DNA from 2 places in the Streptococcus sp. FDAARGOS_192 genome. Region 1 is predicted to be linked to the other one. Evidence: predicted binding sites of a transcription regulator. Region 1 holds the regulator's gene; the other holds the start of a gene.
The links. Region 1 encodes CtsR, which represses protease genes until heat stress. Its sites were predicted from a motif close to TTGGTCAAAAAAGGTCAAANA; they were not measured.

Region 1 (3,425 bases):
ACGACTAAGGGTTTGCATAATCTGATCTGCATCTACCAAGGCAGGTTTTGGTAATTTTGCTTTTTGGCTAGCTTTATATTGTTTAACAGCAGCCTTCATATCACCAGATAGAAGTGCTTCATCCAAAGGCGTTATCTCACGTTTGGCTTCTTTTTTGATACGACCTTGAACAGTTGCACTCGCTTCATCTAAAAGATCAATGGCAGAGTCAGGTAAGTTTTTACTCGTCAAATAACGGTGGGCCGCCTTGACCGCTGTCTCAACTGCCTCATCAGTAATCGTTACACGATGATAGTCTTCATAAGACGAACGTAGGCCTTTTAGAATATCAATCGCCTCAGCTACACTTGGCTCCTCAATTGTAATTTTAGCAAAACGACGAGAAAGAGCTGCATCTTTTTCAATATGCTTCTGGTACTCAGCTTGAGTTGTTGCTCCAACCATATGAAGGGTTCCACGTGCTAGAGCAGGTTTCAAAATATTCGCCGCATCTAAGGTGCTATCAATACCTGAACCAGAACCGATAATCGTATGCAATTCGTCAATAAAGAGAATGATTTTTCCATCAGCTTCAATCTCATCAATGATCTGATTCATACGTTCTTCGAAATCGCCACGGAAACGTGTTCCTGCAACCACACTCATCATATCAAGCTCTAAGATACGCATATCAGCCAACTCAAAAGGTACTTCGCCTGAAGCAATACGCTGTGCTAAGCCAAGCGCAAGTGCCGTCTTACCAACACCTGCTTCACCCACAAGAACTGGGTTATTCTTCGTTTTACGACTCAAAACCTGAATCATGCGTGAAATTTCTTTCTCACGTCCGATAACAGGATCAAGAGCACCTGACTCGGCTACTGCCGTTAAGTCCTTGGTATAATCTGACAGTTCCCCAGTAGAAGATTGAGGAGGCTGCATCATATTAGCAAAATTTCCTGATGCCTTTGATTTTTTAGGCTTACGAAGGTCATGAATGGCCTTCAAATCTTGCTTACTAAGACCTGCGTAACGCTCCAAAGAACGTCGTAAATCGATAATGCGAGGCTTATCGCTGTCATCCTTATATTGAAAACCAGCAACTTCAAGGAGACGACAAACCATCAAATCCTTATGAAGAAGGAAGGCCATCAATACATGTTCGGACCCTACCTCTACAGCACCAGTCACACTAGCAATTCCCTCTGCCTCTTGCAACATAGCCTCTAAAGCATGTGACTGTGCACGTAAATCGATAATATCTGATTCAGACAAGTCTTTTGGACTTTTCTCCATCGCTAGCACAGCAGCGGTCTCAATCTCTTCCGCACGAATACGGTCCTCAAAATCAGTAAATGTTAGGTAGGCTACAGATCCTGGAACCTCAACCATAGCCAGAAGCACATGCCAAGTCTCCAAGAAAGGACTTCCAAAACGCTCTGCCTCAAGCTGAGCACGATGGAAAATGGCCTGCATTTTTCTTGAATATGTCGTCATCTAATTTCCTTTTCTATCCAATCTAAGTAATAGCGAGCGTAGAATACGCGAACGAATAGCAGCCGCATCTTCGCCTAAAACATCATCACTAGCAGTTGCTAAAATCAAATTTCCCTCACGTTCAGTGATGATTTTTTCATCAAAAAGCAACTGAATCAAGTCTGTAAATACCTGCTCGCTGAGCTGATCTGCCAAGTTCTGAAGCAAATCATTAATCATGTGGTGCTTGTCGGAGAATCTGACCTTGACGATACGAATATAACCGCCACCTCCACGTTTACTCTCAACAATATAACCGCGACTTTCTGTAAAACGAGTCTTAATAACATAGTTAATCTGACTCGGTACAACTTGAAAAGTATCTGCTAAGTTCGAGCGTTGAATCTCAGCAATTCCAGACTGGCCCAGCAATTCTTTAATATATTCTTCTATACTATCTGATGTATTTCTTGCCATCTTAATTCCTCCAGTCTAATTTGACTATAACTGACTATTATTATACCAAAAATGTCAGCTCATGGGAAACTATACCTTCAAAAAGCTTTTTAAAGTTGTCATTAGAGACCATATAAGATACAATAAATAAGACTAAAATATTAGGTAACTTAAGGTGTTTGATTCAAATTTTCTATCCACTTTGACAGGCTGAGACCCACCTAATCCAACAAGTACTTTTTAGCACTTTTGCAGTAGTATTAGTCTTATCACTCTCGATAAAGCTCATGTCATTTTGAGTCTTATCTCTTATTTTATTCCCCTATGAAAGGTTACTCATGAAATACATCATTGCACTCTTAATCTCTATGATTCCTTTGGTTGAGCTCCGTGGAGCCGTTCCTGTTGCTATCGCCTCAGGTATCCCTTGGTGGCAAGCCCTAATTCTTTGTGTCATTGGGAACATGATTCCAGTTCCAATTATCTTCTTCTTCGCCCGCCGTGTTCTCGAATGGGGGGCAGACAAACCTCTGATTGGTGGCTTCTTTACCTGGTGTCTTAAAAAAGGTCACAGTGGTGGCCAAAAACTTGAAAAAGCTGCCGGAGATAAGGGTGTCTTCTGGGCCCTTCTACTTTTTGTGGGAATTCCGCTTCCAGGAACAGGAGCTTGGACTGGTACCCTAGCAGCATCTATCCTAGATTGGGACTTTAAACGTAGTGTTATTGCTGTTATGCTGGGGGTTATCCTTGCAGGTATCATCATGGGAACACTCTCTCTTCTACTTGGTGTAAATACCTTCGCTCATTAATTACTTTTTTCAACGTCTGGGGCATGCTCAGACGTTTTTTAATAGCAACAAAAAAGAAGTTACGATTCATTCACGTAACTTCTTTTCTTTTTATCTAGCAACTAGAATTAGTTGTTAAGAGCTGCTGCCATTGTAGCTGCAACTTCTGATTCAAAGTCGTTAGATGCTTTTTCGATACCTTCACCAACTTCAAAGCGAACGAATTCTACTACTGAAGCATTTACTGATTCAAGGTAAGCTTCAACTGTTTTGCTGTCGTCCATGATGTAAACTTGAGCAAGAAGTGTGTATGCTTGGTCAACTTTAGTGTTGTCAAGCAAGAAGCGGTCCATTTTACCTGGGATGATTTTATCCCAGATTTTTTCTGGTTTACCTTCAGCAGCCAACTCAGCTTTGATATCTTCTTCAGCTTGAGCAAGAACAGCATCAGTCAATTGAGCTTTAGAACCATATTTAAGGTGTGGAAGAGCTGGTTTGTTAACCATTGCACGGCTTTCGTTATCTTGATCGATAGCGTGGTTAAGTTGTGCCAATTCATCTTTAACAAATTGTTCGTCCAATTCAGTGTATGAAAGAACAGTTGGTTTCATCGCTGCGATGTGCATTGAGATTTGTTTTGCAAGAGCATCATCTCCACCTTCGATAACTGAAACAACACCGATACGTCCACCGTTGTGTTGGTAAGCTCCGAAGTGTTGTGCATCA
Region 2 (3,425 bases), 240 kb from region 1:
AGTCGGTAAGCTCTTCTGAAAAATCTAGTGTTTTCCCAACAACTTCATGTGGACTTAAGGTTTGACGGAAAGTCTTTGAATAGAAAGAATTGAGAGATAACTTACGGCTGTCCTTTTGAAAGAGTTGCCAGTGATTTTTCAAGGCTCGATAGGGTAGAAGCTTCTTATCGAACTGGTTCATAATCGCAATTCTTGTCTTTAAAAAGGCACGCCCAAGGTGCTGAATAATGTGAAATCGATCAAGAATGATTTTGGCGTTTTGAAAGAGTTTGCGAGCCAGTGGAATATAAGCTCCAGACATATCCATCGTGATAAACTGTACCTGTTGTCGGACTTTCAATGGATACTTCAAAAAGTAGTTTCGTATAGTAGTTTGGCAGCGATTATCAAGGATGGTTATGAGTTTGTTTGTCTCATAGTTTTGAGCAACAAAAGCCAATTCCCCTTTCTTGAACCCAAACTCATCCCAGGACATAACCCTTGGGAGTTTGTCAAAATGTTCCTTGAAAGTAAACTGGTCAAGTTTACGATAGACAGTGGACGTCGATACACGAAGTCTTCTGGCAATATCCGTTAGTGATACCTTCTCAGTTAGGAGTTGTGTAACCTTTTGTCGGACTAGATTGGAGATTTGGCAGTTTTTCTCAACGATAGATGTCTCAGCTACCGTGACTCTCCTACAATTTTTACACTGGAAACGACGTTTTTTCAGACGTAGTAGAGTTGGAGTTCCAGCTTGCTCGAGAAGAGGGATTTTAGAGGTTTTTTGAAAGTCATATTTGATCATCTTTCCTTGGCAGTGAGGACATGATGGTGCAGGATAATCAAGTTTTGCTTGAATCTCGATATGAGTGTCAGATTCAAAAACAAGTGAAATCTTGATATTTTGGTCTTTAATTCCGATTAATTCTGTGGTATTCTTAATAAGTCTCATAAGTTCTTCCTAATGATGGTTTGGTCACTTTTCATTATAGTTCTTATGGGACTTTTTGTGTACACTCAAAAAGCTCTATAATCTCTACAGTGGTTTTACCCACTACAGAAATTATAGAGCCAAAATAATCCTTTTCAAAAACGTTTGCAGTAAAGCAAGCGTTTTTTTTGCCTTTTTGATATAATGGAGTGAATATAAAGCAAAGGAAGAAACTATTATGGGTAAATTTCAAGTTATTTCACATCCACTGATTCAACATAAACTTTCAATCCTCCGTCGTGAGGATACTTCTACTAAGGACTTCCGTGAGCTAGTTAATGAAATTGCTATGCTCATGGGTTACGAAGTGTCTCGTGACCTTCCTCTCGAAGAGGTTGAAATTCAAACACCAATTACTAAAACTGTACAAAAACAACTTTCTGGTAAGAAATTGGCGATTGTTCCAATTCTTCGTGCGGGTATTGGTATGGTCGATGGTTTCCTTAGCCTTGTACCAGCAGCTAAAGTTGGTCATATTGGTATGTATCGTGACGAGGAAACTCTTGAGCCAGTTGAGTACTTAGTAAAATTACCAGAAGACATTGATCAACGTCAGATCTTTGTAGTAGATCCAATGCTTGCGACTGGTGGTTCAGCAATCTTGGCAGTAGACTCACTTAAAAAACGTGGTGCAGCTAATATCAAGTTTGTTTGCTTGGTTGCAGCACCAGAAGGTGTCAAAAAATTGCAAGATGCTCACCCAGATATCGATATTTACACAGCATCTTTGGATGAGAAACTTAATGAAAACGGTTATATTGTTCCAGGTCTTGGAGATGCAGGTGACCGTCTATTTGGTACAAAATAGGTTGAAAAAGGGAAAATTTCCCTTTTTTTACTAGATTAATAAGTTTCAAGTGAAATTGTTTTAGAGTGATTTAGCACTCTTTTGAAAAGAGTGCTAAGAATAATGTTTTTTATTTGACCTAATTTGACTAAAATCATATAATAGCATCAAGACAATATTAAAAGGAGGATTCATATGATTCCTGTAGTAATTGAACAAACATCGCGCGGTGAGCGTTCTTATGATATTTACTCACGTTTGCTCAAGGATCGTATCATCATGTTAACAGGTCCTGTTGAAGATAATATGGCAAACTCAATTATCGCCCAACTCTTGTTCTTGGATGCTCAAGACAACACAAAAGATATCTATCTTTATGTTAATACACCAGGTGGATCAGTTTCGGCAGGTCTTGCCATTGTTGATACAATGAACTTCATCAAGTCTGATGTTCAGACTATCGTTATGGGGATGGCAGCATCTATGGGAACAATTATCGCTTCAAGCGGTACCAAAGGTAAACGTTTCATGTTGCCAAATGCTGAGTACATGATTCACCAACCAATGGGTGGTACTGGTGGTGGTACGCAACAAACAGACATGGCTATCGCAGCTGAACATTTGCTCAAAACGCGTAATAACTTGGAGCAAATCTTGGCGGATAATTCTGGACATCCAATTGAAAAAGTTCATGTAGACGCTGAACGTGACAATTGGATGAGTGCCCAAGAAACGCTTGAATATGGCTTTATCGATGAAATCATGGCTAATAACCAATTAAAATAGACTGAGCTTGTCTTAAATAAAAGTCAGATGCAAATCGGTTGTATAAGGACCGTTTCATCTGGCTTTTTGTGTTATAATAGAAAACATGTTAATAATCAATGAGGAGTTGCTTGCTATTGATCAAGCTATAGATTGTCTTGTTTCGTATTTTCTAAAGCTACCTGAGGTAGAAAATTACCGTTTGAAACGCCAGAAATTCGAAAATGACAGAGAACTTCAAGAGCAACTCTTTGCATTTCAGGAATTAAAGGATAGCTATGATACTGCTAAGGAGTACGAGGCTTTTAGACCAGATGTGAGAGAGTTGAAACGTCAGGTTTTGCGAATGAAGCGCCAAATTGATTTGAACGAGGTGGTTATTGGCTATCGTCAGGCAGAGTTCGATTTGCAGACTATTTTAGCCAATCTTGGTGAGGAGATTGCCCAAGCTGTTTCAGACCAGATTTTTATCGATTCTGGGCTACCTCTTGCCCCTCACAAACCGCATCATAAAAAGGGAGACACTAACATAAAGGAGAAAATGAGTCATGATTAAGCGTCAAGGCATTATTGTTTATTTATACTACAATAGAGACTTACGTAAAATTACCAAGTTTGGGGATGTTGTCTACCATTCTTATAAGATGCGTTACGTGCACCTTTATGTAGATGAGGACAAGGTTGAGGATATTTTGAAAGAGCTCGATGGAATGAAAGCAGTGAAAAAAGTTCTGCCTTCCTACTATTCTGATATTGATATGGACTTTGTAGGTAGTCTGGAACGCTACGACACCTCAGTTCCTGAACCGTTTAAGAACTTTTCTCTTTAATAGGAGAAAAGTTTTTTTATTTTCAAAGAGTTATTCTTAAAGTAATGGAAACGATTACTGTGGCTAAAGT

Region 2: the regulator CtsR is predicted to act here: its motif matches at 1,892-1,912, upstream of A6J31_RS11105 (ATP-dependent Clp protease proteolytic subunit).

What each region holds. Positions count from the first base shown of each region.
Region 1 is NZ_CP020431.2:1,911,931-1,915,355, reverse strand. It holds gene A6J31_RS09925 (ATP-dependent Clp protease ATP-binding subunit) at 1-1,476, opposite strand, end outside; gene A6J31_RS09920 (CtsR family transcriptional regulator) at 1,477-1,932, opposite strand; gene A6J31_RS09915 (COG2426 family protein) at 2,250-2,720, shown strand; gene tsf (translation elongation factor Ts) at 2,828-3,425, opposite strand, start outside.
Region 2 is NZ_CP020431.2:2,154,756-2,158,180, forward strand. It holds partial or broken gene A6J31_RS11095 (ISL3 family transposase) at 1-934, opposite strand, end outside; gene upp (uracil phosphoribosyltransferase) at 1,152-1,781, shown strand; gene A6J31_RS11105 (ATP-dependent Clp protease proteolytic subunit) at 1,956-2,546, shown strand; gene A6J31_RS11110 (YlbF family regulator) at 2,632-3,081, shown strand; gene A6J31_RS11115 (DUF2129 domain-containing protein) at 3,074-3,355, shown strand.